Regions from separate parts of the Streptomyces sp. NPDC007157 genome, predicted to be linked through region 2. Evidence: riboswitches for the same ligand, from Rfam matches in the RefSeq annotation. Region 2 holds a riboswitch; each other region holds the start of a gene.

Region 1 (3,532 bases), on a different contig from region 2:
GGCTCCGGCTCTCCTCGTCGCGGCCGGCGTGACCGGCTCGGCCATCGCCATCCCACTCCTGGGTGCGGCGAGCGCCAACGCGGCCGACGGCAGCACCTGGGACAGGGTGGCCGAGTGCGAGAGCGGCGGCTCCTGGAGCATGGACGCCGGCACCGGCTACTACGGCGGTCTGCAGATGTCCCAGGACGACTGGGACGAGTACGGCGGCCAGGAGTACGCCGCCACGCCGGACCAGGCGAGCCGTTCGCAGCAGATCTCCGTCGCCGAGAGGATCCTCGCGGACCAGGGCACCAAGCCCTGGCGGACCTGTGCCCTGATCGCCGGGCTCTCCTCGGACGACGCCTCGGTGAACGTCGACACGGGCCTCGACGGATCGGGCGACACGTCCGGCTCCTCCGACTCGTCCTCCGGGTTGTCGGATTCATCCTCTTCATCTGGTTCTTCGGATTCATCCGGTTCATCGGATTCCGGCTCGTCCGACTCCTCGTCGGATTCCTCGGGTGTCACGGACTCCGACTCCGCCACCCCGTCCCCGAGTGCGAGTGGCGACTCCGGCAAGGGCGCCCCTGCCGACTCCACGAAGGTGGACAAGTCGGGATCTAAGGGGTCCAGCGCCTCGAAGGCGAGCGAGAGCCCCGTCGTGCCCGAAGCCGATGAGTCGGACAATTCATGGCAGACGGGCAGCTCTTGGGATCTGGTCGACACGGGGGCCGTCGGTAGCGGCGGCAAGCATCGTGGCGGCTCGGCGGACGAAAGCGTGACAAACGGTCAGAGTGTGACTTCTTCCGGCCGTCACGCCTCCCGGGACGCCGGCACCTACACCGTCCGGGACGGCGACACTCTCGCCTCCATCGCCGACTCCCTTGACCTCGACGGCGGATGGCGTGCGCTCTATGCCGCGAACAAGGCGGACATCGGCGCCGACCCGAACGACATCGCCCCCGGTCAGACCCTGAAACTCAGCAGCGAAACGGTCGAAAAGTAGCGGGAGTTGGCACTTCGGACCGCCCTACTTCGAAGTTAAATGTCCGGTTTGGTGAAAGTGTGGGATGAGTCTCAGAAGCCCTGATCATCTTTGAAATTCACCTGATCGCCTGTTTACGGTCAAGGCCGCTCGTCACCACGAGCCCCGGCCGTCGCAACGCCGAGTCCTGCCAGCGGCTGCCCGGGAACAGTCGTCGCGTCAAGCGCCGTAGGCAGGAGCGGGGGACCCAAGGTAAGTGCCGGGACCGGTAGTTGAGACTGCCGTGTCCGGCTCGGGGTGAAGCCGCGCACCGTGAGGTGTGCGGCCGGGCAACTCAACCGGCCCGAACCCGACAGCTCACCTCGCAGGCGTCGGTGAGGGGATCCTTCATGCTGTTTTCCGGCAAGGGCAAGCACCGTCGTCCGTCCAGGGCCACCCGCGCCGCCGCGCTCGCCGGCGTCACCGGTGTCGCCATCGCCGCTCCGCTGATGGCCTCCGGCACCGCCTCCGCCGCCACCGCCTCCGAGTGGGACACCGTCGCCCAGTGCGAGTCCGGCGGCAACTGGGCCATCAACACCGGCAACGGTTACTACGGCGGTCTGCAGTTCTCCGCCTCCACCTGGGCCGCGTACGGCGGTACGCAGTACGCCGCACAGGCCAACCAGGCCACCAAGGCGCAGCAGATCGAGACCGCCGAGAAGGTCCTCGCCGCGCAGGGCAAGGGCGCCTGGCCGGTCTGCGGCACGGGCCTGTCCGGCGCCACCTACACCGGCAGCAGCACCAGCTCCTCCTCTTCCTCCTCCGGCTCCAGCTCCGCGAACAGCGGCACGAGCAGCCGTACGACCGACACTCAGGCCGCCTCCCGCTCCGCCGAGCGTCCGGCCGCCAAGAAGACCGTCACCACCCCGACCGGCAAGAAGGTCAAGAAGGGTGATGGCGAGTACAAGGTCGTCAAGGGCGACACGCTCAGCTCCATCGCCGAGAAGCACCAGGTCAAGGGCGGCTGGCAGGCGCTGTTCAAGCTGAACAAGGACATCGTCGACGACGCCGACTTCATCTACCCGGGCCAGCAGCTGCACCTGAAGTAGGGCGCCCGAAGCGAGCCGAAGCAAGCCGAAGCAATACGAGGGCGCCAGCTGAACCACAGCGCCCGCACAGCCGTGGTCCCCATAGTGGAGACCACGTGAGGGTCACCCCCGTCCCCCACGAGCCCCCGCCCCGGTGCGTTCTCCCCCGTACGCACCGGGGCGGGGTTTCTCTTTGCCGCCCTCGCGCCGCCCTCGCGCCGTCCTCTCGCGGTCCTCGCGCCGTCCTCTCGTGGTCGTCTCGCGATCCTCCCGCGGTCTTCTTCTTGACCCGCTCTTCTTCCGTTCTTCATCGGACCCCCCTTTGTTCCGCACATGAACAATGAGTACCGTCTGTGTGTCCACGGGCCGGTCGGTCGACCGATTGACGGGCCCGGGGCGGTTAGGCTCTAGTCGCAAGGCTGAGCAAGGGCCGACAAGGCCCGCGTGCGCCCGCACAACCAGCGTCAGATCCCAAGAAGGAGATGCTCGTGCCGTCCATCGACGTCGTCGTAGCCCGGGAAATCCTGGACTCCCGAGGCAACCCCACGGTCGAGGTCGAGGTCGGCCTCGACGACGGCAGCACGGGTCGTGCCGCCGTCCCCTCCGGCGCCTCCACCGGCGCCTTCGAGGCCATCGAGCTCCGTGACGGCGACCCCAACCGCTACCTCGGCAAGGGTGTCGAGAAGGCCGTCCTCGCCGTGATCGAGCAGATCGGCCCGGAGCTGGTCGGCTACGACGCCACCGAGCAGCGCCTGATCGACCAGGCGATGTTCGACCTGGACGCCACCGACAACAAGGGCTCGCTCGGCGCCAACGCCATCCTCGGCGTCTCCCTCGCCGTCGCCCACGCCGCCTCCGAGGCCAGCGACCTGCCGCTGTTCCGCTACCTGGGCGGCCCCAACGCGCACCTGCTGCCGGTGCCGATGATGAACATCCTCAACGGCGGCTCGCACGCGGACTCCAACGTGGACATCCAGGAGTTCATGATCGCCCCGATCGGCGCGGAGTCCTTCTCCGAGGCGCTGCGCTGGGGTGCCGAGGTCTACCACACCCTGAAGAAGGTCCTGAAGAACAAGGGCCTGTCCACCGGCCTCGGCGACGAGGGCGGCTTCGCCCCGAACCTGGAGTCCAACCGCGCCGCGCTCGACCTCATCCTCGAGGCGATCAAGCAGGCCGGCTACGTCCCCGGCGAGCAGATCGCGCTCGCGCTCGACGTCGCCGCGTCCGAGTTCTACAAGGACGGCAAGTACGAGTTCGAGGGCAAGTCCCGCTCGGCCGCCGAGATGACCGAGTACTACGAGGAACTCGTCGCCGCGTACCCGCTGGTCTCCATCGAGGACCCGCTGTTCGAGGACGACTGGGCCGGCTGGAAGGTCCTCACCGACAAGCTCGGTGACAAGGTCCAGATCGTCGGCGACGACCTCTTCGTCACCAACCCGGAGCGCCTGGCCCGCGGCATCGAGGACGGCGCCGCCAACGCCCTGCTCGTCAAGGTGAACCA
Region 2 (3,532 bases):
CCGAGGCCGGGCCGTCACCCGCCCCCAGGGGGCGTGCCGTCACCCTGCCCCCGGGGCTACGCCTGCTCGGCCGCCCGCTGCCAGGCCAGGAACTCCTCGATCAGCTCGGGAGGATTGGCCGCCTCCGTGGCCTCGACCTCCCAGCCCGGGCAGTACATGTCGAAGACCACCACCGGCAGCGGCCGGCCGAGGACCTTCTCGATGCGGCCGCCGGCGTGCAGATCCCGCGCCAGCCGTATGCACGCGTCGGCGAAGTGCGACCCCAACAGGTCGCGCTTCGCGTCCAGTTCGGGGTCGTCGCCGTCCCCGTCGAACCAGAGTCCGAGCCGCCGGACCTCCTCGGTGTACAACGCGCCGCCGACCGGGTCCTCGGGACAGTTGCCGAGCATCTCGAAGCCGTCGAGGAGCCAGCACGCGTAGTTCCAGCGCGCCTCGCCCGGGTCCGCCGGGTTCCGTTCGGCCTCGTACTGGCTCTCGGTGTTGTAGCCGATCGCCACGTACGGTCTGCGGTCGTCCTCCTCGACGCGCCAGATGCGGAACGACAGCGCGTAGATCTCCGGCCGCGGCTCCCGCGGGAACCGCTCCAGCACCCCGGTCGCCGCCTCCAGCAGATGCGCCCGGAAGTCCCCCGGTCCGTCCGTCACCACGCCCGCCCCCGTCCGATCGGTGCCGTCAACCCGCCGCCAACGTAACGCGCCCCACTGACAACGCCCCATCACCGGGACGGCGGGCGCCACTTGAGGCCGAAACGCACAGTGAGTCTCAGGGGCGTGCTGTCCGTATTCTCTGATCATGGTCGCACCCACCCCGTACGCACTGATCGCCACCGACCTGGACGGCACGCTGCTGCGCGCCGACGACACCCTCTCGGAACGGTCGCTCGCCGCGCTCGCGCGGGCCGGCCGGGCCGGCGCCCGGCATCTCGTGGTGACCGGCCGCCCGGCGCCGAGAGTGCGCCCCCTCCTGGACGACCTCGGCTGCACGGGACTCGCGGTCTGCGGCCAGGGCGCCCAGGTGTACGACGCCGGCGCGGAGCGGCTGCTGTGGTCGGTCACCCTGGACCGGGAGCTGGCGGAGACCGCCCTCGGCAAGATCGAGGCCGAGGTCGGGCAGGTGTACGCGGCGGTCGACCAGGACGGCGTGGACGGGCTCACGCTCATCGAGCCGGGCTATCTGATGCCCCACCCCACGCTGCCCGCGCTGCGCGTCGACCGGCGCGACGACCTGTGGTGCGCGCCCATCAGTAAGGTGCTGTTGCGCCACCACACCCTGTCCGACGACGAGTTGGCGGCGACCGCGCGCGCGGTGGTGGGGTCGCTGGCGACGGTCACCATGTCGGGGCCGGGGACCGTCGAGCTCCAGCCGTGCGGGGTGACCAAGGCGACCGGGCTGGCGCTGGCCGCCGGCCACCTGGGGCTGGGCCCCGAACAGGCCGTCGCCTTCGGGGACATGCCCAACGACATCCCCATGTTCGACTGGGCGTCCTACGGGGTGGCCATGGCCAACGCCCATCCCGAACTCAAGGCGGTGGCCGACGAGATCACCTTGTCGAACGAGGACGACGGCCTTGCAGTCGTCCTCGAAAGACTCTTCGGCTGACGGCGCCGGTCAGTACGCGCCGTGCACGTTGTCCATCGAGCCGTACCGCGCGGCGGCGTAGTTGCAGGCGGCGGTGATGTTCGCGACCGGGTCGTAGATGTCGAACGACGTGCCGTCCACGTGGTAGGTCTTGAACGTCGGGTCGATCACCTGGAGCAGACCCTTGGACGGGATGCCGGCGGCCGCGTTCGAGTCCCAGAGGTTGATGGCCTGCGGGTTGCCGGACGACTCACGCATCACGTTGCGGTAGATGCCGTTGTAGCTGCCGGGGATGTGCTTCTCGGCCATGATCGCGAGCGACTCGCGGATCCAGCCGTCGAGGTTGTTCGGGTACCCGGCGAGCGTCGTGGAGGCCGTCGAGGTGGTGGAAGTGGCGGCGGAGGCGGCGGTCGCCCCGATGAGCGGCAGGGCGAGAACGGCGGCGCCGGTACCGACGACGGCGAGCGTGCGGACGATGCGGTTACGGCGGGGACGGCGGTGCTGAACGGCAGCAGACATGTCGTGGTTCCTCTCCGTCGCCTGCGGGGTGAGCTGTCGGGTTCGGGCCCGGGGAGTGCCCGGCCGCACCGCCCTGAGGCGAGGCGACTTCACCCCTAGCCGTTCCGGTACGACGTCGGTCGGTGACGTCGGTCGCCCGGTCCGGCGACTTACCTGGTTCCCCCGCTCCTGCCGTGCGAATGGACTCGTAGATGGGTCACGACGGGCGGTGGCAGGATTCGGCGTTCCGCCCGGCGAGCCGGAACGTATGCGAGAGCACATGTCCGGAACAAGTACCTGATTCACACAACACACCGATTGACCTTGATCTGGGTCGTATGGGGTACTTGATCCTTTGCGACTGCCAAGCCTCAACTCGCCTGCGGGGAAAGGGTAGAAAGGGTCGCCTTACCCCCTATGTGGCACTCAGGGCCACGTGACCTACTTCACGAAACGGCAATTACGGCGAATCGGACAAGAGGGATTCTCGGAATCCGTTTTTCCGGGCATCAGTGGAAAAGGCCCATGCGGCCATTCGTGCGGATTGGCCCGATTGGGGCGAGTGAAGTGGCGCGCGTCACAGGCAATTCCGGAGAATGTCCGAATTGCCTTATTAGGCGGAATTCCGGCTCGGCGTGGGTGCACGGGGGGCGACCGGGTGAGGATCGGCGGCGGGTCCGTCCATCCGGTTCATCTGGTTCATCCGGTCGTGTGAGCCTCCGGTCTCCGGTCTCGACCTCCTGCCCGGTCTCGCCCTCCCGTGAACTCCGTACGGTCCGGGTGCGCGCGGGCGCGTGCGGACCGGAGTACGCGCGCGTGCCGCTGATCGGGTGTTCCGGGGAGGCCGACACTCGGCGGCTCTGTCCGCCCGGGTGCCTCGAAGGCAGCCGGTCGGCCCAATACCCCGGATCGCGCCAGGAGTTCGAACGCGACGGCCGTACGTGATTCCGGTCGCGTCGGGGGCGGGGCCGACGGCTCGCCGACCCGGCTGCGGCGGGGCGGCCGTCCACGCGCGCGTGTCCTCCGTGAGGGCGGAACCTCCGCCGTACCGCGCGTCGTTGTCATGGCGGCTGGGGTACGAGGGTTGCCGTCCGGAGGGAGACGCGGCTGTCCCGGGGGCATCCGTCGCGGGAGACGCCGGCTGTGCCCACGCCCCCGTCGCGCCGGGGCCACGCCGCCGCCCGACCGGCGGTCGCGGGTGCGCCCGGACCGGCGGTCGAGACATGTCCGTGGTTCATGAAGGACGGGTGGTGCCGGTGGGGAAGGTGTTCGAGGGACGTCCGTGGGCGGACTCGTCCTTCCGTGTGTGCCACGCGCGCGTGGCGCGATGTGAGGTGGCGAAGGGGATACGGAGGTACTCGTGCGTGATCTCGTGAGGGGCGGACGTACGGGTGCGGATCGGAACGGAGTGCTCCCGTTGGCTTTGGCGGACGGCGGAGGGGGTACCTCCGGGCAG
Region 3 (3,532 bases), on a different contig from region 2:
TCCTCCGGGTTGGCCAGCACGCGCAGATACGCCAGGACGTCCCGGACCTCCTTGCGCTCGTAGAAGCGGACACCGCCGACGACCTTGTAGGGCAGGCCGACGCGGATGAAGATCTCCTCGAAGACACGGGACTGCGCGTTCGTGCGGTAGAAGACGGCGACATCGCCGGCCTTCGCCTCCCCCGCGTCCGTCAGACGGTCTATCTCGTCGGCGACGAACTGTGCCTCGTCGTGCTCGGTGTCGGCGACATAGCCGGTGATCTGCGCGCCCGCGCCCGCATTGGTCCACAGGTTCTTCGGGCGGCGGGACTCGTTGCGCTCGATGACCGCGTTGGCGGCGGAGAGGATCGTCTGCGTGGAGCGGTAGTTCTGCTCCAGGAGGATCGTCGTCGCGTTCGGGTAGTCCTCCTCGAATTGGAGGATGTTGCGGATCGTCGCCCCCCGGAAGGCGTAGATCGACTGGTCGGCGTCGCCCACCACGCACAGTTCGGCGGGCGGGAGGTCCTGCTCGCCCGGCGGTACGTCCTCCGCGTGCGCGCCGGTGCCGACCAGCTCGCGCACGAGCGCGTACTGGGCGTGGTTGGTGTCCTGGTACTCGTCCACCAGGACGTGCCGGAAGCGGCGGCGGTAGTGCTCGGCGACGTCCGGGAAGGCGCGCAGCAGGTTGACCGTCGTCATGATCAGGTCGTCGAAGTCGAGGGCGTTCGCCTCGCGCAGCCGCGACTGGTACATGGCGTAGGCCTGGGCGAGGGTCTTCTCGAAGCCGTCGCTCGCCCGGGCGGCGAAGTCCTCCTCGTCGACCAGCTCGTTCTTGAGGTTGCTGACCTGGGCACTGAAGGACTTCGGCGGGAAGCGCTTGGGGTCGAGGTCCAGGTCCCGGCAGACCAGCGCCATCAGGCGCTTGGAGTCAGCCGCGTCGTAGATCGAGAAGGAGGAGGTGAAGCCGAGCTTCTTGCTCTCCCTGCGCAGGATCCGCACGCACGCGCTGTGGAAGGTCATCACCCACATCGCGTTCGCGCGCGGGCCGACGAGGTGCTCGACGCGCTCCTTCATCTCGCCCGCGGCCTTGTTGGTGAAGGTGATCGCGAGGATCTGCCCCGGGTGCACCTGGCGCGCGCCGAGCAGGTGGGCGATGCGGTGGGTGAGCACGCGCGTCTTGCCGGAACCGGCGCCGGCCACGATCAGCAGCGGGGAGCCTGCGTGCACGACCGCCGCGCGCTGGTTCTCGTTCAGCCCCTCCAGGAGGGCGGCCGGGTCCAGGGCCGGGCGGGCGGCGCCGTCGCGGTAGTAGGCGTCCCGGTCCGGGGGCGCGTCGAACTGCCCGCCGAACAGATCGTCCGGAACCGGTTCCGGTACGTGCTCGTCCTCGGGCGGCGGCGGGGGTTCCTCCTCGTGGCCGCGCGGGGACTGGAGGCTCGCCAGGAAGCTGTCGTCAAAGAGGCTGCTCATCGCTCTCCGAGTCTAGGGCGCCCCACCGACAACCGGTCCCCACCCCGGAAACTCACCCCGGTCACCCGCCAGAATCGGCCCCTCACGGTCAGCGATCACACGCCGTGAGCACGGGCCGGCCCGTCAGCGGAGAGCACGGACCACCCGCCCGCACCGGACAAGTCACCGCATACCCTCCCCGATCAACCGATCCGGCCGATCCGCAACACCAAGGTCACGAAAATGTATCGGGCATATCGCACATCAAACTTCACACGGAGCACACGAGTTGGCTAGCGTGCCGAGCAGGCCGTACGACCCCCACCGGCGAACGTCGCCGGGCCGCACGGCCTCCGCCGAGTCCAGGGTGCCGCCGCGTACCCGGAGCCGGGGACCCACACCGAACCTTGGGGTGAATCGGTCCCGACTTCCCACCGGGGAACGGACCGTAGGGCAACCCTTCCGAACCACCCGCCCGAACCCGACAGCTAACTCGGTAGGCGGAGCATGGAAGGAGTCGCCCCCGTTGGCGTCGCACCGCAAGTCGCGTCCGTCCGCAACGCGCGTAGCAGGCATACGCACCCCCGCCCTGGCCACCGCCGCCCTCACCTCCGTGGCGCTGCTCTCCCAGACGGCCAACGCCGCGCCCTCCGAGGACGGCAAGCCCAGCCTGGAGGAGGTCGAGAAGAAGGTCGACGCCCTCTACCGGCAGGCCGAGTCGGCGACCGAGAAGTACAACGCGGCCAAGGAGAAGACCGGAAAGCAGCGCAAGCAGGCCGACACCCTGCTCGACGACGTCGCCGAGCGCACGGACCGGCTCAACAAGGCGCGTGAGGAACTGGGTTCCTTCGCCGCGGCCCAGTACCGCACCGGGACCGGCGCACCCGACACGGCGACGTTCCTGCTCGCGGACAGTCCGCAGGACTACTTCGACCAGACGCAGCTGATGAGCCGGCTGACCTCGCGCCAGAAGGACGCGGTCGACGACTACGCCACACAGCAGTCCGCGACCATGGCGAAGCGGCAGGAGGCCGCCAAGAGCCTGGAGACGCTCACCGAGACCCAGGACGACCTCAAGACCGCCAAGACCACCGTTCAGACGAAGCTGGCCTCCGCGCGGGAGCTGCTGTCGCAGCTGACGGCCCAGGAGAAGGCGCGGCTGGCGGAGATCGAGAAGCAGCAGCAGGCGGCAGCGGCACGCAAGGCGGCGGAGCTCGCGAAACAGCAGGCGGCGGCCGCGAAGGATGCTTCGTCGTCATCGACGTCGACCTCCAGCGGCTCCTCTTCGTCCTCTTCTTCCTCCTCGTCCGACTCCGCCTACGGGACGAAGGCGGCCAAGGCGATCGCCTTCGCCCGTGCGCAGGTCGGTAAGCCGTACGTCTGGGGCGCCACCGGCCCCGGCTCCTACGACTGCTCCGGCCTCTCCCAGGCCGCCTGGAAGGCCGCGGGCGTCTCCCTGCCGCGCACCACGTACGACCAGGTGAACGCCGGCACCACCGTCTCCCTCGCCGACGCCCAGCCCGGCGACCTGGTCTTCTTCTACGACGACGTCAGCCACGTCGGCGTCTACATCGGCAACGGCATGATGATCCACGCCCCGAAGCCCGGCGCGTACGTCCGGGAGGAGTCGATCTACTACGGCGGCGAGTCGATCATCCACAGCGTGGTGCGACCGGCCTGAAAGGCGCCTGCGACCGGCTCAAGAGGCGCGGGCACGCGCACGCGCGCATTTCGTGGGGCTGCATCTGGCGGGGGCTGGTGCTGTACGGGTTCGCCGTGGCCCGTTTCGAGTGGCGGCAGGTGATCGCGGGGGCAGGCGACCACTGGGTCGCGGGCGGCGCGCCCGCGATCTCCGCGCTGGCCGGGGCAAGGCTGCTGGCCGCCGACAGCGCCCGGCTGTACCTGTGGAACGACGACGACCGGGGCGTTCTGCGCACGGTGACGGTGGCGCTGCTCGTCCTGGCCCTGGCCTGGTACGTCGTACTGCTGGCCGCCGAGGTGGCGCGACCCCGGCCGCGTTACGACGTACGCCGCTGGGCGACGGTGTTCACGATGGGGTTGACGGCCGCGGCGATGCTGTCGGTCGCGACCGCCGTCGGCGTCCC
Region 4 (3,532 bases), on a different contig from region 2:
ACCCGGAGCCGGTCTTCATGCACGGCCGCCTTTTATCGGGGGCGGGCCTTTGCACCGGGCATAGTTAATTCCGCACCGGGCGCACCGAAGGCGCGCCATCGGAAATTCCGGGCGCGCACGAAATAAGGGCAGTAGAGGCCGACAGAGGGCAACGGAAATACTGCTCCACCGAATAACACCTCTTTGTATACGGCGCCCGTGTTAATGCCGCAGGCCCGACATGTTTACGGGATGTTGCGAAGTCCTCACACCGTTGGCCCGGTCCGTGCCGCCGGAAAAGCGCAGCCGGTGGGAGACCGCGGATCGCTCGGTGTGCAGCGCGGTGATCGCCCGCGCGCGCTCGCTGTCGCCGCGCGTCACCGCGTCCACGATGGCGCCGTGCTCGGCCCAGGACTCCACGGGGTTGGCGGGCGCGTCCACGGCGTACATCCAGGCGATCTTGTGCCGCAGCTGGGTCAGTGTCGAGGTCAGGGCGTGGCTGCCGGTGGCCTGGGCGAGTGTCTCGTGGAACCAGCCGCCCAGGGAGCGCAGGTCCTCACTGCCGCCCCGGCGGGCCCGTTCCTGGCCCAGCCTGACCAGTCCGCGCAGCACCTTGAGGTGGGCCTCGGTACGGCGCTGGGCGGCCCGGGAGGCGCCGAGCGGCTCCAGGAGCAGGCGCATCTCCAGCAGGTCGGCGGCCTCCTGCTCGGTCGGTTCCGCGACGCACGCGCCCGCGTGCCGGCGCGTCACCACGAAGCCCTCGGCCTCCAGGGTGCGCAGGGCCTCGCGGACGGGGACGCGCGAGACGCCGTAGCGACGGGCCAGGAGTTCCTCGGTGAGCCGGCTGCCGCGCTCGTAGACACCCGCGACGATGTCGTCCCGGATCGCTGTGCATACCGAGTGCGCCGGAATACGCATGTCCGACCTCCGCCTTAATCCCCGTGAAACGCCGCCGAGTGGCGTCCGTTCCGTGACTCTATTGCAATGAGCGGGAATTTCCGAAGGCGGCCCTGAATCCATGCATATTTTTTGGACACCGGGGTCACGAAAACGACGAAAGCCCCGGCTCGGGGGCCGGGGCTTCTGGGCTCTCGCCATGCGACGTCACATGTTCGTCCCCGTGCTCGGGTCAGACGTGCACGCCGTGCTTGCGGAGATAGGCGACCGGGTCGACGTCCGAGCCGTACTCCGGGGTCGTGCGGGCCTCGAAGTGGAGGTGGGGGCCGGTCACGTTGCCGGTCGCGCCGGAGAGGCCGATCTGCAGGCCCGGGGTGACCTTCTGGCCCACCGAGACGCCGATCGACGAGAGGTGACCGTACTGGGTGTACATGCCGTCGGCCATCTTGATGACGATCTGGTTGCCGTAGGACCCGCCCCAGCCGGTGGAGACCACCGTGCCGGTGCCGACCGCGTGCACCACCGTGCCGGTGGCGGCGTGGAAGTCGATGCCGGTGTGGGCGCCGGAGGACCACAGGGAGCCGCCGGTCTTGTACCCGGTGGAGACGTACGAGTCGGAGATGGGCGCGACGAAGGCGTTGAGGCGCTTGCGCTCGGCCGCCCGCGCGGCGCGCGCCGCGGCCTCGCGCTCCTTCTTGGCCTTCTCCGCGGCCTTCTTGCGCGCGGCCTCCTCGGCCGCCTTGCGCTCGGCGGCGGCCGTCTGCGCGGCGGCCTGGGCGTCGATCTGGTCGGCGACCGAGTCGCTGACCGTGATCACCGGGGTGAGGCCGGTCTGCTCGACGGAGTTCTCCGCGGCGAGCGCCGGGGCGGCCGAGACGGTGCCGATGACACCCGTGGTGGTGAGGGCCGCGATGCCGGCGGCCTGCGCGGTGGTGCGCTTCACCCGGCCGGGGCGACGATGCTTCCCGGGGGCGCACATGAACGCCATGTAGAGGCTGGTCCTTTCCTTCCCTCTCGCCTACCGGGTTAGCTGACGGGTTCGGAGCAGGAAGGTCTCCTACGGGCCCCCTCGCGGCTCGCGCGGGCGCCCGATTCACCCCAGGGACGCATGGGTCCCCGGCTCCCCTGGCTCGCGCCGTACGGGGACTCGGCGATGACTGTCCGGTGCCGCGGGCGCGGCGCACTGCCTGACGGACAGTCCGGAAGAACCTACGAGGACGTCCTCGCGATGCTCAAACGGATCACGGCTTTTGTCGCGCATCCCACAGGGCAGACAGGCAACCTCCGCCCCAATTCGGACATTCGGCGGCCCTGGTGACCTGACAGTCACCAGGGCCGCCTCACGCGCGCGTGCCGCTCGTCGCGTTACTCCGCGGCGACGACCGTCACTTCGCCGATGCCGAGGGCCTCGACCGGCTCCTTGATCTGCGCCGCGTCGCCGACGAGGACGGTCACCAGGTGGTCGACCGGGAAGGCGTTCACGACGGCCGCGGTGGCCTCCACGGTGCCGGTGGCGGCCAGTTGCCGGTAGAGCGTGGCCTGGAAGTCGTCGGGCAGATACTGCTCGACCTGGTCGGCCAGGGTGCCGGCGACGGCCGCCGCCGTCTCGTACTTGAGCGGCGCCACGCCCACCAGGTTCTGCACGGCGACGTCGCGCTCGGCGTCCGTGAGGCCCCCGGAGGCGAGGGTGCGCAGCACCGTCCACAGGTCCTGGAGGGCCGGGCTGGTGTTCGGGGTGTCCACGGAGCCGCTGATGGCGAGCATCGCGGCGCCGCTGCCGTCGGGGGCGGACCGCAGGACCTGCCCGAAGGCGCGGACGCCGTAGGTGTAGCCCTTCTCCTCGCGCAGGACGCGGTCCAGACGGGAGGTGAGGGTGCCGCCCAGGCAGTAGGTGCCGAGCACCTGGGCGGGCCAGACGCGGTCGTGCCGGTCGGCGCCGACGCGGCCGATGAGCAGCTGCGTCTGGACGGCTCCGGGGCGGTCCACGATGACGACACGGCCGGTGTCGTCGGCGGAGACCGGGGGCACCGGCCGGGGCTGGGCGGTGGAGCCGCGCCAGGCGCCCAGGGTCTCGCCGAGCAGTTCGTCCAGGTCGATGCCGGTCAGGTCGCCGACGACGACCGCGGTGGCGGTGGCAGGGCGGACATGCCGGTCGTAGAACGCGCGTACGGCGGCCGCGTCGATCTTCTCGACGGTGTCCTCGGTGCCCTGGCGCGGTCGGGACATCCGCGCGGTCGACGGGAAGAGCTCCTTGTAGAGCTGCTTGGCGGCCCGGCGGCTGGGGTTGGCCAGCTCGTGCGGGATCTCGTCGAGGCGGTTGCGGACCAGCCGCTCGACCTCGCTGTCGGCGAAGGCGGGTGCCCTGAGCGCGTCGGAGAGCAGCCCGAGTCCCTTGGCCAGGCGGGAGGCCGGGACCTCCAGGCTGAGCCGGACACCGGGGTGGTCGGCGTGGGCGTCCAGGGTGGCGCCGGCCCGCTCCAGCTCGGCGGCGTACTCCTCGGCGGAGTGCTTGTCGGTGCCCTCGGAGAAGGCGCGCGCCATGATCGTGGCGACGCCGTCCAGGCCGGCCGGCTCGGCGTCCAGGGGCGCGTCCAGGAGCACCTCGACGGCGACCACCTGCTGGCCGGGGCGGTGGCAGCGCAGCACGGTGAGCCCG

What was found. Region 2 has a riboswitch for cyclic di-AMP ahead of ABZ642_RS27660 (transglycosylase SLT domain-containing protein). Riboswitches for the same ligand answer to the same signal wherever they lie in the genome.
Positions count from the first base shown of each region.
Region 1: linked by a shared signal. The riboswitch ahead of ABZ642_RS31505 (transglycosylase family protein) and the one ahead of ABZ642_RS27660 (transglycosylase SLT domain-containing protein) in region 2 are both predicted to bind cyclic di-AMP.
Region 3: linked by a shared signal. The riboswitch ahead of ABZ642_RS24145 (NlpC/P60 family protein) and the one ahead of ABZ642_RS27660 (transglycosylase SLT domain-containing protein) in region 2 are both predicted to bind cyclic di-AMP.
Region 4: linked by a shared signal. The riboswitch ahead of ABZ642_RS26065 (M23 family metallopeptidase) and the one ahead of ABZ642_RS27660 (transglycosylase SLT domain-containing protein) in region 2 are both predicted to bind cyclic di-AMP.

Region 1 is NZ_JBEYFE010000020.1:132,638-136,169, forward strand. It holds gene ABZ642_RS31500 (transglycosylase family protein) at 1-985, shown strand, start outside; cyclic di-AMP (ydaO/yuaA leader) riboswitch at 1,179-1,350, shown strand; gene ABZ642_RS31505 (transglycosylase family protein) at 1,354-2,052, shown strand; gene eno (phosphopyruvate hydratase) at 2,514-3,532, shown strand, end outside.
Region 2 is NZ_JBEYFE010000016.1:169,944-173,475, forward strand. It holds gene ABZ642_RS27650 (hypothetical protein) at 57-647, opposite strand; gene ABZ642_RS27655 (HAD family hydrolase) at 793-1,599, shown strand; gene ABZ642_RS27660 (transglycosylase SLT domain-containing protein) at 1,609-2,097, opposite strand; cyclic di-AMP (ydaO/yuaA leader) riboswitch at 2,103-2,293, opposite strand.
Region 3 is NZ_JBEYFE010000013.1:149,078-152,609, reverse strand. It holds gene pcrA (DNA helicase PcrA) at 1-1,448, opposite strand, end outside; cyclic di-AMP (ydaO/yuaA leader) riboswitch at 1,772-1,945, shown strand; gene ABZ642_RS24145 (NlpC/P60 family protein) at 1,954-3,108, shown strand; partial or broken gene ABZ642_RS24140 (hypothetical protein) at 3,174-3,532, shown strand, end outside.
Region 4 is NZ_JBEYFE010000015.1:47,845-51,376, reverse strand. It holds gene ABZ642_RS26070 (GntR family transcriptional regulator) at 202-897, opposite strand; gene ABZ642_RS26065 (M23 family metallopeptidase) at 1,109-1,864, opposite strand; cyclic di-AMP (ydaO/yuaA leader) riboswitch at 1,877-2,039, opposite strand; gene ABZ642_RS26060 (pitrilysin family protein) at 2,242-3,532, opposite strand, start outside.